DNA from 2 places in the Rhizobium sp. K102 genome. Region 1 is predicted to be linked to the other one. Evidence: predicted binding sites of a transcription regulator. Region 1 holds the regulator's gene; the other holds the start of a gene.
The links. Region 1 encodes LexA, which represses DNA repair genes until DNA is damaged. Its sites were predicted from a motif close to TGTTCNNNNTGTGTTCNG; they were not measured.
Positions count from the first base shown of each region.

Region 1 (9,020 bases):
CGCCGTCGCCGAAATAGGCGATCGAGACATTGCCGTTGCCGCGGTAATGGTTGGCAAAGGCAAGGCCGGTTCCGAGTGAAACCTGAGCGCCGACGATGCCGTGGCCGCCGTAGAAATGCTTCTCTTTGGAGAACATGTGCATCGAGCCGCCCTTCCCGTGGGAATAGCCGCTGCGGCGCCCGGTCAGCTCGGCCATGACGCCGCGCGCTTCCATGCCGGTTGCGAGCATATGGCCGTGGTCGCGATAGGCGGTGATGACCTGGTCGCCTTCCTTCTGCGCCATCTGCATGCCGACGACGACAGCTTCCTGACCGATGTAGAGATGGCAAAAGCCGCCGATGAAGCCCATGCCGTAAAGCTGACCGGCCTTCTCCTCGAAGCGGCGGATCAAAAGCATCTCGCGATAGGCCTTGAGTTCCTCATCCCGATCGAAGTCGGCTACCGGGCCTCCATTCGATGCTTTGGCTGCTGGTTTTGCTGCAGTTTTGCGGCTGGAAACGGTCGCGGTCTTTCGCGGCGCCATTCAACCCTCCCTATGGGTTTGTCGTTTCTCGGTGGCGCGTACCATAGGGAAGAAATTTGACCACAGCAATGCCATAATTGCATGGCTCGTATTCGTCACTAAACTATTGGAAACAAAGCAGAAATAAGAATTAACCGAATTCCGGTTAATTGGAGTAGTGGTTGAATATGACGATCTCGTCCGCACGCGACATATTCAGCTGATATCGCGCCTTTTCATCCAACATGTCCTTGTCGAGCGAACCGTCACTGAGGAGCGCGACCTGACCTTCCAAATGTTCGCGCTTCGCCTTCAACACCGCAAGCTCTTTTTCGCGCGCGACACGCTGACGCTCGAACGTCTCCGTCGCCCGCAGGCCGTAATCGCCATGAACGCAATGATAACCGAAATAGGAGAGGAAGGCGACCGTCATGGCCGGGATGACGAACCGGCCGAATTTTCTCTTCTTATGATGCTTTGTCCACATACACGTATGCTCTTGAACGCATTACCAATTCGTTCAGCATAACGCGCAGAGATTAACCGTTCGTTGACCGTAAACAGGAGCAATAAAAAACCCGCGCCGGGAGGGCGCGGGTTAAGCCATTGACGTTCAGATTCGATCAGCCGCGGATGATCGAGCGGCCGGCATACTGCGCCTGCGGGCCGAGGCCTTCCTCGATGCGGATCAGCTGATTGTATTTGGCAAGGCGGTCGGAACGCGACAGCGAGCCTGTCTTGATCTGGCCGCAGTTGGTGGCAACCGCGAGATCGGCGATGGTCGAATCCTCGGTTTCGCCGGAGCGATGGGACATGACGGCGGTGTAGGCCGCCTTGTGCGCCGTATTGACCGCATCGAGGGTTTCCGTCAGCGAACCGATCTGGTTGACCTTGACGAGGATCGAGTTGGCGACACCCATGCGAATGCCGTCGCGAAGGCGGGCGGAGTTGGTGACGAAGAGGTCGTCGCCGACGAGCTGCGTCTTATTGCCGATCAGGTCGGTCAGCGCCTTCCAGCCGTCCCAGTCGTCTTCGGCCATGCCGTCCTCGATCGAGATGATCGGGTATTTGTCGGCGAGCTCGGCCAGATATTCGGCCATGGCGCCCGATTCGAGCGTGCGGCCTTCACCTTCAAGAACGTATTTGCCGTCCTTGAAGAATTCGGTCGAGGCGCAGTCGAGGCCGAGGCACATGTCGTCGCCCGGCTTGTAGCCGGCTTTCTCGATCGACTTCATGATGAAGTCGAGGGCCTCAGGGGCGCTCTTCAGGCCCGGTGCGAAACCGCCTTCATCGCCGACATTGGTGTTGTGGCCCTGGGCTGCAAGTTCCTTGCGGAGTGTGTGGAAGACTTCCGAACCCATGCGCACGGCTTCGGCGATCGTATCGGCGCCGACCGGCAGGATCATGAATTCCTGGAAGTCGATCGGATTGTCGGCGTGGGCGCCGCCGTTGATAATGTTCATCATCGGCACCGGCAGCAGACTCGCCGAAGCGCCGCCGACATAACGGTAGAGCGGCAGGCCGGAAGCCTGGGCGGCAGCCTTGGCGACGGCAAGCGAGACGCCGAGGATGGCGTTGGCGCCGAGGCGCGACTTGTTCGGCGTGCCGTCCAGTTCGATCATGATGTTGTCGATCTGGATCTGGTTTTCGGCGTCGATACCGCCGATGGCGTCGAAGATCTCGGTGTTGGCGGCCTCGACCGCCTTTTCGACGCCCTTGCCGAGGTAGCGCTTGCCGCCGTCGCGCAGCTCGACCGCCTCATGCCCACCCGTCGAGGCGCCCGAGGGAACGGCCGCGCGGCCCATGCTGCCGTCTTCGAGATAGACGTCGACTTCGACGGTGGGGTTGCCACGGCTATCGAGGATCTCGCGGGCGATGATATCGGTGATTGCAGTCATGGGTTCTTCCTGCTCGGTGGGTGATCAATCGTTCGAAGCCTGTCATAATCGAAGGCGTGCAAATTACAATGCCGCAATTCCCCGCCTGCGAGGCGTCTGACGTGGCCTAAACCACGATCAAGTCAGCCTGTTGAACATCAAGCCTTGGCGACCGCGTCGAAGGCAAGCAGCTTCTCAAGCAAGCGCGGCATATCCTTGAGATAAACCATGTTCGGGCCGTCGGACGGCGCGTTGTCAGGGTCCTGGTGGGTTTCGAGGAAGACGCCGGCAATTCCCGTCGCCACGGCTGCCCGCGCCAGCGTTTCAACGAATTCGCGCTGACCGCCCGAGGATTCGCCCTGCCCGCCCGGCTGGGCGACGGAATGGGTCGCATCGAAAATGACGGGCGCGCCCATCGCCGCCATGATAGGCAGCGAGCGCATGTCGGAAACCAGCGTATTGTAGCCGAAGGAAGCGCCGCGCTCGCACAGCAGCACGTTCGGATTGCCGCTGGCATTGAGCTTCTTCAGGACGTTCTTCATATCCCAGGGGGCGAGGAACTGGCCTTTCTTGACGTTGACGACGCGGCCGGTCCGAGCGGCGGCGATCAGAAGATCGGTCTGACGGCAGAGGAAGGCGGGGATCTGCAGAACGTCGATCACCTCCACCACCTCGGCGCATTGTTCGGCGGTGTGGACGTCGGTCAAGACCGGAAAGCCGAACTCCTTCTTCAGGTCGGCGAAGACCTCCATGCCCTTTTCAAGGCCAATGCCGCGCTCGGCCGAAAGCGACGTGCGGTTCGCCTTGTCGAAAGAGCTCTTGTAGACGAGGCCGATGCCGAGCTTTGCGCAGAGCTCCTTCAGCGTGCCGGCCATCATGAAGGCGTGGTCGCGGCTTTCCATCTGGCAGGGGCCGGCAATCAGCGACAGGCGGCCGGTGTTGGAAAAGGTGACCTGGCCTGCGCCCTCGCCGATCTTGACTTCGGAATTGGTATCAGTGCTCATCGTGGTTCCTCGAAGGCAAAAAGCGCGCCCTGCCCGGGCGTGGGCTTCACCAGAATGCGATTGTTCTTGCGTGTGTATGTCACTCCGTTAGCAGCCAAATGCGCTTCTGTCACGGCAAGATCGGTGACGGTGAAGAGGATTGCCTGACCGCGCAGGCCACGATCGGCGGCGGAAACGACAAGCTCGAAATAGGCCTCCAGCCCTTCCGGCGTCATCAGGCTGATCTTGGCATTGGATGCCGCGATCTTCATGCCGAAACCGGTTTTCTCCACCACCGTCTGCCCGACCGCAAGACCAACGAAGGCGGCAAACGCAGCCGGCTCCGGCGAACAAAGCGCGATCTCGGCAATGCCGGTCACGCCATTGGCATGCGTCTCCAGGGCGGCACGACCGGCCGGGAACGAATTGATGCGCTGACAGGTGAAGAGAAAGAAGTCGGGCGCGCGCAGATCTCCTGAAAAGGCCAGTTTGAAGCTGCCGACGCTTTCCGAACCGTCCGGCATCCGCATCGGCCGGCTGAACTGCAACATCTCGCCGCCACTCGCGCCGTTGCCCACGAATCGCCGATGATCGAGGCCGGCATCCTCGGTGAGAAAGGCCAACGCCGAAAGTCCCTCCTCGCCGCAGCGGAAGCGGAAGGCGCGATTGCGGGCGATGAAGACATTGCCCTGGCGGGCCGCTGTCTCGCTCTCCTCGACACTCGCCACGCCGAGCGGCTCGATATAGGTCTTGTCGGCGAAAAAAACGCAGGCATTTTCCGTTCCGAACGGATGGCGCGCATCGGCGGCGACGGTAAAGCCGAGCTTGCCGAGCCTTTCGCGCGCCAGGTCGATATTGACGACGGGCAGTACGACATGATCCAGCGGGTGCGGTTTGGCGGAATGTGCGATCATGATATCCCTCCTGACACGCCAGAGATGTGCGACAGCACCACCCCAATGCAAGACATGTGCGCCAATCCGGCGAATGAAAATAAAAATCTCGACGAGTTGGTGCGAAGTTTTACGGAAATTTAGCTACTTGCGGAACACATATGGAACATATAGTGTCCGTTCTGGATTTGTTTCAATCACGGGGTCTGACGTCGATGCTCACGCGCAAACAACAGGAGCTTCTCCTTTTCATTCATGAGCGCATGAAGGAATCCGGCGTTCCGCCCTCTTTCGACGAGATGAAGGATGCCCTGGATCTCGCCTCGAAATCCGGCATTCATCGCCTGATCACGGCGCTGGAGGAACGTGGTTTCATTCGCCGCCTACCGAACCGGGCCCGGGCCCTGGAAGTGATCAAGCTGCCGGAGGCCTATAGCCCCAGTCTTCAGCCGCGCCGCGGTTTTTCACCGAGCGTTATTGAAGGCAGCCTCGGCAAGCCCCAGCCGGTCGCCGCCCCCGCCCCCGCAAAGCCGATCGCCGACAACGGCAACACTGTGTCCGTGCCAGTCATGGGCCGGATCGCCGCCGGCGTTCCGATCTCGGCGATCCAGAACAACACGCACGACATCGTCGTTCCCGCGGATATGCTCGGCTCGGGCGAGCATTATGCGCTGGAGGTCAAGGGCGATTCGATGATCGACGCCGGAATCTTCGACGGCGACACGGTGATTATCCGCAACGGCAGCACCGCAAGTCCCGGCGATATCGTCGTTGCGCTGGTGGACGACGAGGAAGCGACGCTCAAGCGCTTTCGCCGCAAAGGTGCCTCGATCGCCCTCGAAGCCGCCAACCCGGCTTACGAGACCCGTATTTTCGGGCCTGACCGGGTCAAGGTGCAGGGCAAGCTGGTCGGCCTCATTCGCCGTTATCACTGACAGCGGACGGGCCGGATTCGGTAAAACTGTCTTTGCGCCAATCATAGGCGCGATGGCGCATCCATGGACGCGACAAAACATCGAATGCGGTTGCGACCTCGAATCCCGTCTGCGCAAAACGCAGTTCGACGGAACCGGTCCTGCGCAGCGTCTCGCCGGTGAATAGCGTCGCACCCGAGCGGCAGCGGTCGAAACGCAGGCGCACCGCGGTCACGACAATCTCGCCGGCGTCGCAGGCCGGGCCGAGATAGGCGGCATTGTCGATGACGGCGACGACATGGCCATTGCCGAGCCTGGCTATGCACCAGGCCTTCTTGACGCAGGAAAATCGATTTACCTCACCGCCGGCTGCAGCGGCCACCATTGCCGTCCTCGCGTCATTCTGCTGGTCGCGGGACAGCCTGACGCGGCGGTCCTCACCCGGTGGCGGGATGGCAGGGCCATCCAGAATCTTCGGCGGGTAGTGCGCCGGCAGGACCAGCGCTCTCTGCCACTGGCCGAAGATGAAATCCGGCGGATTTTCGCGGTTGGAAGCCAGTGCCGCCGTCGCGACAAGCGCGACCAGACCACCATCCTCGGATATTACCAGATCCGGTGGCCGGGACCCCGGCAGAGTGAGCACGATGAGCGTCGAGACGGCGAGGATCGATGTGCCGGCATGGCGCAACCGGGTGCGGAGCAGCGTCAGCAGCAGAAAGCCTGCCACGGCGACCGCGAAATACCAGGCGGGCAAGCGGCCGAGGTCGATATCGCCGCCCCAGCCGGACACCGTCTTGGCGACCGCAATCACCAGATCGAGGCCGAAGCCGACCACCTTCCAGAGCGGAGCGTCCAGACCGAACGGCATGAGCAACATCGCCAGCAGTCCGGCCGGCATGACGATGAAGGAGATGATCGGCATTGTCGCAAGGTTTGCCGGCAGGCCATAAGCGGTCAGGCGATGAAAATGCTCGACCGCAAACAGCGCCGTGGAAAATCCGCCGATCAGCGAGGTCAGGAAGACGCCGCCGAAGAAACCGGCGACCGCCACGACCGGCCGCAGCACCGGCAGCTTCAGCAACGCGTTCTCCCGGACGCGCCGGTCCTTCCACAGCTGATAGCCCGATACCAGTGCCAAAGTCGCGGCAAAGGACATCTGGAAGCTCGGACCCAAGACTTCGGAGGGTGAAATGGCGATGATGATGAGCGCCGAGAGAACGACATTGCGTAGGCTGATCGACGGCCGGTCGAAGAAGACGGCAATCAGCATGATCGCCATCATAATGAAGGCGCGTTCGGCCGAAACCCCGAATCCTGAGATCAGGAAGTAGGCTGTGACGGCGACGAGTGCGCCGGCAGCAGCGATCTTCTTTGTCGGATAGGCTTGAGCGACACCGGGAACGAGGCTGAGCAGCATTCGAAAACCGACGAAGAAGATGCCGGCTGACAACGCCATGTTAAGGCCCGAGATCGCCACGATATGAGCAAGGCCGGACTGGCGCAGCGCCTCCGTCGTTTCCTTCGAGATGGCGCGCCGCTCGTCGGTCACCAGAGCAGCGGCAAAAGCGCCCGTGTCGCCGGGCAGAATCGAGCGTATGCGATCGCCGATGCCGCTGCGCAACTGGTAAAGCCATTCGAGCAGAGCTTCGGACGTCGATCTCGCAGGCTGCGGGCCGGCCTGCGAGTCGACTTTCTCAGGCGCACCGTAGAAGAAGCCGTTGGCCCCGATGCCATCGAAATAGGCACCGAAGGAAAAGTCGTTGAGCGCGGGAAGCGCCGGCCCCGCCGGCGGCGTCAACCGTGCTCGGCCGGTGATGACGTCACCGATCTCGAAGGGCGCATCGGCGCCGCGGGCGATCACGGTTATGCGCCTCGGCGGCCGTTTCACCTGTGGCGCCTCGGTGCCGGTGACGGCAAGAACATAGCGCCACCGCCCGCGATCGTCGCCTTCGCGCCGCTCGACGCGGCCGGTCACCGTCGTCGTCACTGATGAATCGAGGATGACGGTCGAGGCCCGCCAGCTTTCGAGCTGCGCGCAGAGCATGCCGCATACCACGAGGGCAAGCGCCATAAGCGTTGCCCACAAGACCGGCCGGCTGCGGCCGGCGACGAGCACCGCAAACATCAGCACCGACAGGCAGAGCAACGATGGAAGGAGCGGAAAATCCGTTGCAGCAAGAAACCAGAATGCCGCGCCGGCGCCGAGGAAGACCGGCGAGAACAGGAGCAGGCGGCCGTGATCGGCCTCCTCGCTGAGCAAACGGCCGCCAGCGCGCAGCAATTGTGCGACCGCGGTCGTTAGCCGGTGGTGCAATGGCATCGCAGACTGCGTTGTTACCGGCCGCGATCCCACGGCAGGAGCCGGAAACGCGACGGGATCGGCAAGGCCGACGCCTGCTTGCGGCCGCAATTCGACTGTCGTCAATTCCTGCATGCGCCGCCCGATATGACCTTACCCTGGGTCCAGAATGCAACCTCCGAGCTCATCCGGCAAGAATAATCGATTGAAATACGGTCGAAAATTGCGAGCGCGAAAAGATCAGTCGAATCATCGGCTTCCGCTATGCGTGCTGCTCATCGCTGCAGTGCCTAAAAGGTGATGCCGCAATGCACAAAATGGCGTCACGGTAACTTGGCATTAGCCTCGCGATCATATAGCTATCGCAAAGGACGCTTAACCCCTATGGCGCTTTTGTGGCGCCACCGACATTTCGGAGGATCAGCATGACGGATCAAAGCGCAACAATAAAAATCGGTGATAAATCAGTCGACCTCGCCGTCAAAAGCGGCACGATCGGCCCGAGCGTCATCGATATCGGTGCTCTCTACAAGAACACCGCCTCCTTCACGTACGATCCGGGTTTCACCTCGACCGCATCCTGTGAATCCAAAATCACCTACATCGATGGCGATGAGGGCGTTCTGCTGCACCGCGGCTACCCGATCGAGCAGCTCGCCGAACATGGGGACTTCCTCGAGGTCTGCTACCTCCTGCTTTACGGCGAACTGCCGACGGCAGCGCAGAAGAAGGACTTCGACTATCGCGTCACGCATCACACCATGGTGCATGAGCAGATGAGCCGCTTCTTCACCGGCTTCCGCCGCGATGCGCATCCGATGGCCGTCATGTGCGGCTGCGTCGGCGCGCTTTCTGCCTTCTATCACGACTCGACCGACATCACCGATCCGCACCAGCGCATGGTCGCCAGCCTGCGGATGATCGCCAAGATGCCGACGCTGGCCGCCATGGCTTATAAGTACCATATCGGCCAACCCTTCGTTTACCCGAAAAACGACCTCGACTATGCGTCGAACTTCCTGCGCATGTGCTTTGCCGTTCCGTGCGAGGAATATGTGGTCAACCCGGTGCTTGCCCGCGCCATGGACCGCATCTTCATCCTGCATGCCGATCACGAGCAGAACGCCTCGACCTCGACCGTCCGTCTCGCCGGTTCGTCGGGCGCTAACCCCTTCGCCTGCATCGCGGCCGGCATCGCCTGCCTGTGGGGCCCCGCGCATGGCGGCGCCAACGAAGCAGCACTCAACATGCTGAACGAGATCGGCACTGTCGATCACATTCCGGAATATATCGCCCGCGCCAAGGACAAGAACGATCCGTTCCGCCTGATGGGCTTCGGCCACCGCGTCTACAAGAACTACGATCCGCGTGCCAAGATCATGCAGAAGACGACGCATGAAGTGCTCGGCGAACTTGGCATCAAGGACGATCCGCTGCTCGAAGTGGCGATGGAGCTCGAGCGCATCGCGCTCACCGACGAATATTTCATCGAGAAGAAGCTCTATCCGAACATCGACTTCTATTCCGGCATCACGCTGAAGGCGCTGGGCTT
Region 1 is NZ_CP092436.1:1,580,209-1,589,228, forward strand. It holds gene pdhA (pyruvate dehydrogenase (acetyl-transferring) E1 component subunit alpha) at 1-523, opposite strand, end outside; gene MHI61_RS13645 (septum formation initiator family protein) at 669-989, opposite strand; gene eno (phosphopyruvate hydratase) at 1,126-2,400, opposite strand; gene kdsA (3-deoxy-8-phosphooctulonate synthase) at 2,538-3,383, opposite strand; gene MHI61_RS13660 (VOC family protein) at 3,380-4,276, opposite strand; gene lexA (transcriptional repressor LexA) at 4,471-5,190, shown strand; gene MHI61_RS13670 (ComEC/Rec2 family competence protein) at 5,171-7,603, opposite strand; gene gltA (citrate synthase) at 7,894-9,020, shown strand, end outside.

Region 2 (9,020 bases), 2.2 Mb from region 1:
CAAAGGCGCGGTTCACCTGCTCGCGCATCTGCGCCTGCTGTTCGCTGAAGGCGCGCATCGAATGTTCGAGAAAGCTCGGCACGACCATCTGCATCTGGTCACCGTAATAGGTGATGAGCTGGCGCAGGAAGGAGATCGGGAGCAGTGTGTTGCCGGTCTTCGATTCCTGTTCGAAGATGATCTGGGTCAGCACCGAATGGGTGATGTCATCTCCGCTTTTTGCATCCTGGACGGTAAAATCCTCGCCCCTCTTCACCATCTCCGCCAGATCTTCCAGCGTCACATAGGTGCTGGTGCCTGTATTGTACAGGCGGCGATTGGCGTATTTCTTGATGACTATCTGACCCTCATTCTTCGCCATATCAGTCTCCTGAACCCCCGTCTGATTTATGGATGTTCCTCCACTTCAGACTGTAAACGCAAAAGAAGGCCGGTGACAATCTCTTTGTGCGATGCGGCAAACCTTTAACAGATCATACGAAATGGCTTTACTGGCCGCCGCCGAAAAATGCCGACGGCCGGTCTTCGCGTTTGACTTGTGCTCAAAGCTTTGCCAGTTTCCCCTTATGTAAGTGGGACGAAAAACGAGGAGCCTCCCCATGAGCAATTCATCCGTCGTCATCGCCAACGCAGGTCGAACCGCAGTCGGTTCGTTCAACGGCGCTTTCGCAACGGTCCCCGCCCATGAACTCGGCGCGGCGGTCATCAAGGGTGCGCTCGCGCGCGCCGGCGTCGACGCCGGCGAAGTCGACGAGGTGATCCTCGGCCAGGTGCTGGCCGCAGGCGAAGGCCAGAACCCGGCCCGCCAGGCGGCGATCAAGGCCGGTATTCCCAAGGAAGCGACGGCCTGGGGCGTCAACCAGCTCTGCGGCTCCGGCCTGCGTGCCGTCGCGCTCGGCATGCAGCAGATCGCCACCGGCGATGCCAGGATCATCGTTGCCGGCGGCCAGGAATCCATGTCGATGGCGCCGCATGCCGTGCATTTGCGCGGCGGCGTCAAGATGGGCGACGCGAAGATGGTCGACACGATGATCAAGGACGGCCTGACCGATGCCTTCCATGGTTACCACATGGGCATCACCGCCGAGAATATTGCGCGCCAATGGCAGCTTTCGCGCGACGAGCAGGATCAGTTCGCCGTCGCTTCGCAGAACAAGGCGGAGGCCGCCCAGAAAGCCGGCCGCTTTACCGATGAGATCATCCCCTATGTCATCCAGACGCGTAAGGGCGACGTGACCATCGATGCCGACGAATATATCCGTCACGGCGCCACGCTGGAGGCGATGGGCAAGCTGCGTCCGGCCTTCGACAAGGACGGCACGGTGACGGCTGCAAATGCCTCCGGCCTCAACGACGGCGCCGCCGCCGCGGTGCTGATGAGCGAAACCGAAGCGGTCCGCCGCGGCATCCAGCCGCTCGCCCGCATCGTTTCCTGGGCAACGGCGGGCGTCGATCCTTCGATCATGGGCACCGGCCCGATCCCGGCGTCCCGCAAGGCGCTCGAAAAGGCCGGCTGGTCGGTCGGCGATCTCGATCTCGTCGAAGCCAACGAGGCTTTTGCGGCGCAAGCCTGCGCCGTCACCAAGGATCTCGGATGGGATCCGGCCATCGTCAACGTCAATGGCGGGGCGATTGCGATCGGCCATCCGATCGGCGCTTCCGGCGCGCGTGTTCTCAACACGCTGTTGTTCGAAATGAAGCGCCGCGGCGCGAAGAAGGGCCTGGCCACGCTTTGCATCGGCGGCGGCATGGGCGTCGCAATGTGCTTCGAGGCATTTTAATAGCATACGATACGATCCGTCATTGATTGAAATCCCGCCAAACGCGGGCGAAAACACAAGGGGAGCGGAACATGAGCAGAGTGGCTCTGGTCACCGGAGGTACACGCGGCATCGGCGCAGCCATATCCATGGCCCTGAAAAACGCCGGATACAGGGTTGCGGCGACTTATGCCGGCAATGACGAGAAGGCCAGAGCCTTCCACGAGGTCACCGGCGTTGCCGTATTCAAGTGGGACGTTTCGGACTACGCCGCCTGCGGTGAAGGGATCGCCACGGTTGAAAGCGAGATCGGACCGGTCGAGATTCTCGTCAACAATGCAGGCATCACCCGCGATGCAATGTTCCACAAGATGACGCCGCAGCAGTGGCACGAGGTGATCAATACCAACCTCACCGGCCTGTTCAACATGACCCATCAGGTCTGGACAGGCATGCGCGACCGCAGCTTCGGGCGCATCGTCAACATCTCATCGATCAACGGCCAGAAGGGCCAGATGGGCCAGGCGAACTATTCGGCCGCCAAGGCCGGCGATCTCGGTTTCACCAAGGCGCTTGCCCAGGAAGGGGCAGCGAAAAACATCACGGTCAACGCCATCTGCCCCGGTTACATCGGAACGGAAATGGTGCTTGCCGTGCCGGAGAAAGTGCTGAACGAACGCATCATTCCCCAGATTCCCGTCGGCCGTCTCGGCGAGCCGGAAGAGATCGCCCGTTGCGTCACCTTCCTCGTCTCCGACGATGCCGGCTTCATTACCGGCTCGACGCTGACGGCCAATGGCGGACAGTTCTTCGTCTAGCTCATTCTGCGAGCATCGGAATCGATTTCGAAATGATCGCGTAGACTGAAAAAGGAGCGCATCCGACTGGATGCGCTCCTTTTCTGTCCGGCATGCCACCGTTGGCGGCCGCAAAGAAAAACGGGCGCCGAAGCGCCCGTTGGGAAGTCCGATATGAGCTTGCCGGTCAGTAGCGGCAGCGGGCCTCGTAGCGGCGGCCGTAGCGGTCGCGATAGATGCAGTAGCCGCGGCGTTCGACCGACTGGCCGATCAGAGCGCCGGTCAGACCGCCGGCCACGGCGCCGACAGCGGCACCACCCCAGCTGTTGGTGACCGCGCCGCCGATGACCGCACCGGTGCCGGCGCCGATTGCCGTGCCCTGCTCGGTCGCCGTGCAGGATGCGAGAGCGCCTACAAGCGCGCCAACGAGAACTATCTTCTTCATCATGTCGTAACTCCCCAGGTTGTCGGGCTTTAGATGCGGCCCATTAGTACAAGGATAATGATAATGACGAGAACTAGCCCCAAACCGCCGGAAGGTCCATAGCCCCAGCCACGGCTATAACCCCAATTCGGCAGGGCTCCGATCAAGAGCAGAATGAGGATAACGAGAAGTATCGTGCCAAGCATGGTGTATTTCCTTCATTTCATCCGCAATCTGAATGGACAAGAAACACGCATTGGCGATTTTTGTTCCCGGTTGAGCGCGCGAATTGTGATGCGACGCGATTCATGGTTTGCGATCCGTCTTTCCCGGAAAGTTGTCGATATGGTTAAAAAGACGTTTAAATACAATATGTTGCGATGAACAAAGCGGGAAAGTCGCAATGTCTCCGATTCGTCGGTGATTCGTTCCGTTTTTGATCGATCCGATCGCGCAAGCGGTTTCCGGGTTAAGACTGTGTGAATTTGGTCGTCAAAAGGTTAACGCCCGCCCGAACGGTGAGACATGAGGATCTGTCGCCTCCCTGCATCTAGCGGCGGCATAGGGCGGCGGCACCAGATCTCGCCATGAACGAAAGGTGAAAGCGGTTCGGTCGGCGATTCGTCTCCGATTCGTTCCGGATTTGGTCGAGGGTTAATTTGGGTGGAATTTCGCTCGGCAAAAAGCGCGCGGCAGACAGCCGGCAAGGCGACGGAAATGCGAACGGGACAGAGTCTCGCGATTCAGCATCTAGTGGGAAAAAGTGATTCAAAATCAATACTTAGCCGTGAACAAAAGCTGAATCAGCGGGAGTCAGCGATTCGTCGCTGATTCGTTCTCACGCTGTTCCGAATCGGAAATGCAGGCGTTCCCGATGACTCGCAAAGGTCGTAATCGCGGAAGCATTTTAAAATCTGCCCTTGCGTTTGCGGCGGCAGCTGTCCATGTGTTCTATGCCTCCGTCGCGAGGCGACAGTTTTCCTGGGGCCGCCTGCCTCATTTGCATGGACCATGACTCTGACTTCGCAGCCGATGATTCTGAGCGGGCGCGGTGTGACCGCGATGCTCGGACCAACCAATACCGGTAAGACCCATTATGCCATCGAGCGCATGGTTGCGCACGGGACCGGCGTGATCGGCCTGCCGCTCCGGCTGCTGGCGCGCGAGGTCTATACGCGGGTGGTGGAGAAGGTCGGCGTGCAGAACGTGGCGCTGGTCACCGGTGAGGAAAAGATTTCGCCGGCCAACGCACGTTTTTCCGTCTGTACCGTCGAAGCGATGCCGCGCGACACCAAGGCCGCCTTCGTCGCGATCGACGAGGTGCAGCTCGCCGGCGATCTCGAGCGCGGCCATATCTTCACCGACCGCATCCTGCACCTTCGCGGCCGTGAGGAGACGCTGCTGCTCGGCGCGGCAACGATACGGCCGATCCTGCAGCAGCTCCTGCCCGGTATCACCATCGTCGAGCGACCGCGGCTTTCGCATCTTTTCTATGCCGGGCAGAAGAAGATCACCCGGCTGCCGCAGCGCTCCGCCATCGTCGCTTTTTCGGCCGACGAGGTCTATGCCATAGCCGAGCTCATCCGCCGGCAGCGCGGCGGTGCGGCGGTCGTGCTGGGCGCGCTCAGCCCGCGCACCCGCAATGCGCAGGTCGCGCTTTATCAGGCGGGCGACGTCGAATATCTGGTGGCGACCGATGCGATCGGCATGGGCCTCAATCTCGATGTCGATCACGTCGCTTTCGCCCAGGACAGAAAATTCGACGGCTACCAGTTCCGCAACCTCAATCCGGGTGAACTCGGCCAGATCGCCGGCCGCGCCGGGCGGCACGTCCGCGACGGAACCTTCGGCGTCACCGGCCAGGTCTCGCCCTTCGAAGAAGAATTGGTGCAGCGCATCGAAGGCCATGAATTCGACAGTGTCAAAGTCTTGCAGTGGCGCACGACCGAGATGGACTTTTCCTCGATCCAAGCGCTGCGCGCCAGCCTCGAGGCGGGACCGCGCGTGGCGGGGCTGACGCGAGCACTGCCCGCGGTCGACCAGCAGGCGCTCGAACAGCTTTCGCGCTATCCCGAGGTCATCGATCTCGCCGATCGGCCGGCCCGCGTCGAAAAACTCTGGGAGGCTTGCGCACTTCCCGACTACCGGCGTATCACTCCGGCACAACATGCCGATCTTATCTCGACCCTCTTTTCCGATCTCGTCCGCTATGGCACGGTGAACGAGCAGTTTCTGGCGGAGCAGGTTCATCGCTCCGATCGGACAGATGGGGAAATTGACACGCTTTCGGCGCGAATCGCGCAGATAAGGACCTGGACCTATGTTTCGAATCGGCCCGGCTGGCTGGCTGATCCGACACATTGGCAGGAAAAGACGCGGGAAATCGAAGATCGATTGTCCGATGCGTTACATGAAAGGTTGACGAAACGCTTTGTTGATCGCAGGACATCTGTGCTCATGAAGCGCCTGAGAGAGAATGCGATGCTGGAAGCTGAAATCAGTGTGAATGGCGATGTCTTCGTTGAAGGACATCATGTAGGGCAGTTAAGCGGATTCCGTTTCACGCCGGTGGCGGGAACGGACGGACCGGATGCCAAGGCGGTTCAGGCTGCGTCACAGAAGGCGCTCGCGCTCGAATTCGAAGCCAGAGCGGCGCGGATGCATGCCGCCGGCAATAGCGATCTGGCGATCGGCTCGGACGGGTTGATCCGCTGGCTCGGCGACCCGGTGGCGCGGCTTTCGGGCAGCGATCACGTCATGCGCCCGCGGGTGATCCTGCTGGCCGACGAACAGTTGACGGGCAATGCCCGCGATCACGTCGCCGCCCGCATCGAGCGCTTCGTCAATCATCATATCAGCACGGTGCTGAAGCCGCTCGACGATCTGTCGCGCGCCGAGGACCTGCAGGGGCTGGCCAAGGGGCTGGCCTTCCAGCTCGTCGAAAATCTCGGCGTGCTCTTCCGTCGTGACGTGACCGAGGAGGTGAAGTCGCTGGATCAGGAGGCCCGCGCCTCCATGCGTCGCTACGGCGTGCGTTTCGGCGCCTACCATATCTTCGTGCCGGCACTTCTGAAGCCGGCGCCGGCCGAACTGATCACGCTGCTCTGGGCGTTGAAGAACGACGGTCTCGACAAGCCGGGTTACGGTGACCTTATTCCCGTGCTGGCCGCCGGCCGAACCTCCGTCGTGACTGATCCGAGCTACGAGCGGATGTTCTACAAGCTCGCCGGCTTCCGTTTCCTCGGCAAGCGCGCCGTGCGAATCGACATTCTTGAGCGGCTTGCCGATATCATCCGTCCGCTGCTGCAGTGGAAACCCGGTCAGAACAACCGTCCGGAGGGCGCCTATGACGGCCGCCGCTTCACGACGACGACGGCGATGCTGTCGATCCTCGGCGCGACGCTCGAAGACATGGAAGAAATCCTCAAGGGTCTCGGCTATCGCGCCGATGCCGTGAAGGCGGAAGAGGCCTCGGCTCATCTTGCCGTGCAGGACGCCGCTTCGGCGCCTGCCGCCGCTGCGGAAACCTCCGCGGAAGAGACGGTGGAAAAAGCCGATCATGACGACGCCGACGCGGCGGCGGAGGAGACTGCTTCCGAGCCATCCCCAGCCGAGGCGGCCTTGGCCACAGCCGACGCGCCCGCGGCAGAAGCACTCCAAGGCAACCCTGCGGCCGAAGCGGTCGAAACATCCGCCTCGGCGGAGGCTTCGGCTGCCGGCGACGCGGCCGCTGCTTCCGGGGAGGCTGGCGAACCGGCGGAACCGAAGCCGGTTCTTCTGTGGCGCCTCGGCGGCCGTAACGATAATCATCGCCAGGCGCGTGGTCATGGCGAACGCCGCGGCGGCCAGGGCCACGATCGCGGGCAGAACCAGGAGCGCGGCGAGCGCAATCGCCGTCCGGGCGGCGGTGAAGGCGGCGAGGGCAATCGCGGCGGCGACGGACGCGACAACAACCGCAACAACCGCGGCAAGGACGGCGGTCGCGATGGCCGGCCGCAGCAGGCAAGGGGCGGCGAGCGCAAGGACCAGTCGCGCGGCGACCGGCAGGACCGTGGCGATCGCAAGGATCGCGGCGAGCGCAACGATCGCAATGACCGTAACGATCGCAACAACAATCGCGGCGCACAGCCGCTGCGCTTCGAGGCTAAGCCGCCACGCAAGGAGAAGCCGATCGATCCGGATTCGCCCTTCGCCAAGCTCGCCGCTCTCAAGGAACAGATGAAGAAGTAGTCATGGGCGGGGAGACACAGCCGGCAAGCGGTTCGCGCCAGCGCATCGACAAGTGGCTGTTCTTCACGCGCATGGTGAAGTCGCGTTCGCTGGCGCAGAGCCATGTCCAGTCGGGGCACGTTCGCATCAACGGCGAGCGCTGCAGCCATCCGAGTCAGATGGTCAAGCCGGGCGACCGCATCGAGTTGACGCTGGAACGGCGTGACGTCGTTCTCATCGTACGTCTCGCCGGGGAGCGGCGGGGTCCCTATGAGGAGGCCCGCCTCCTCTATGATGACCAATCCCCGCCGCCGGATGAGGCAAAACGCCTCACCCCCTACGAGCAGGCGATCCGGGCGACCGGGACCGGCCGTCCGACCAAAAAGGAAAGACGCGCAATCGACAGGCTGATGTCGGACGAGGATTAGAAAACTCTGTCTGCGGCGGCGGCTTTTGCAGATCGTTTATCCTTGAAATCCGGCGATAAAGCCGATACGTCACTGACAACCTGCCGGAAGCGTGCTTGCCTCCCAAGCCTGTCCACGCTTCGTCCGGCACGGGGATAGGCGCGACGTTCCAGGTTGCCCGGCCCCATCCGCATGGAAATCCTGGAGTTCTTCATGACCTATGTCGTGACCGACAATTGCATCAAGTGCAAATACACCGATTGCGTAGAAGTCTGCCCCGTCGACTGCTTCTATGAAGGCGAGAATTTCCTCGTTATCCATCCCGACGAATGCATCGATTGCGGCGTCTGCGAGCCCGAATGTCCCGCCGAGGCGATCAAGCCGGATACCGAGCCAGGCCTCGACAAGTGGCTGAAGATCAACACCGAATATGCCAGCATCTGGCCGAATATCACGGTCAAGAAGGACCCGCTGCCGGAGGCCAAGGAGATGGACGGCCAGACCGGAAAATTCGAGAAGTATTTCTCCGAAAAACCCGGTTCCGGTGATTAACACGGCTGCCCGATCGACCGCCGGATTTGGGCGTTTCCGCGATGAAACGTTTTAAATCCTGCGTGTCTGATATGGGTGATGTGTGTTGCCCGCATGACTCAGGCGAACCAAATTATTGATTTCCTCATATTTTTATGATAGGTTTCGCCTACTGTTCCATTTGTGGCATGACGCATGCCCAAAACCATCACGAAAGCAAAACCAATCCGTACGCGGTTTCCGTGACATATCAACGCTTTGAGCGCCGGGTCCCCCAGATCGCGCGCAAGAAGTCTTTGCTTTTGCCTGATGGGACCAGAGTGAAGTCACCCGACGGATGCAACCGTCTCAACCGGGCCTGACTGACCCGGCTCCGGCCGCCGCCGGATGCGTAACAGGGAGTTTTTGAATAGAATGACGACTCAGCAGAAAAAACCTTCTACAGCACGTCACGGCTTCAAGACCGGTGAATCGATCGTCTACCCCGCTCACGGCGTCGGTACCATCACGGCTATTGAAGAGCAAGAAGTTGCCGGCATGAAGCTCGAACTTTTCGTTATCGATTTCGAGAAGGACAAGATGCGCCTGAAGGTTCCGGTCGCGAAGGCGATGAGCATCGGCATGCGCAAGCTTTCGGAAACGGATTTCGTCGATCGTGCATTGAAGGTTGTGCAGGGCAAGGCGCGCGTCAAGCGCACCATGTGGTCCCGGCGTGCCCAGGAGTATGATGCCAAGATCAATTCCGGCGATCTGATTTCCATCGCTGAAGTCGTGCGTGATCTTTATCGTGCGGAGAACCAGCCAGAGCAGTCCTATTCCGAACGCCAACTCTACGAGGCTGCGCTCGACCGCATGGCGCGCGAAATCGCCGCTGTCAACAAGATGTCGGAAA
Region 2 is NZ_CP092436.1:3,742,367-3,751,386, reverse strand. It holds gene phaR (polyhydroxyalkanoate synthesis repressor PhaR) at 1-361, opposite strand, end outside; gene MHI61_RS24435 (acetyl-CoA C-acetyltransferase) at 600-1,781, shown strand; gene MHI61_RS24430 (beta-ketoacyl-ACP reductase) at 1,853-2,578, shown strand; gene MHI61_RS24425 (YMGG-like glycine zipper-containing protein) at 2,745-3,005, opposite strand; gene MHI61_RS24420 (DUF3309 family protein) at 3,032-3,187, opposite strand; gene MHI61_RS24415 (helicase-related protein) at 3,993-7,211, shown strand; gene MHI61_RS24410 (RNA-binding S4 domain-containing protein) at 7,214-7,618, shown strand; gene fdxA (ferredoxin FdxA) at 7,811-8,149, shown strand; gene MHI61_RS24400 (CarD family transcriptional regulator) at 8,543-9,020, shown strand, end outside.
Region 2: MHI61_RS24415 (helicase-related protein) is a predicted target of LexA. The motif match lies at 3,815-3,832, and genes of this name have one in related genera.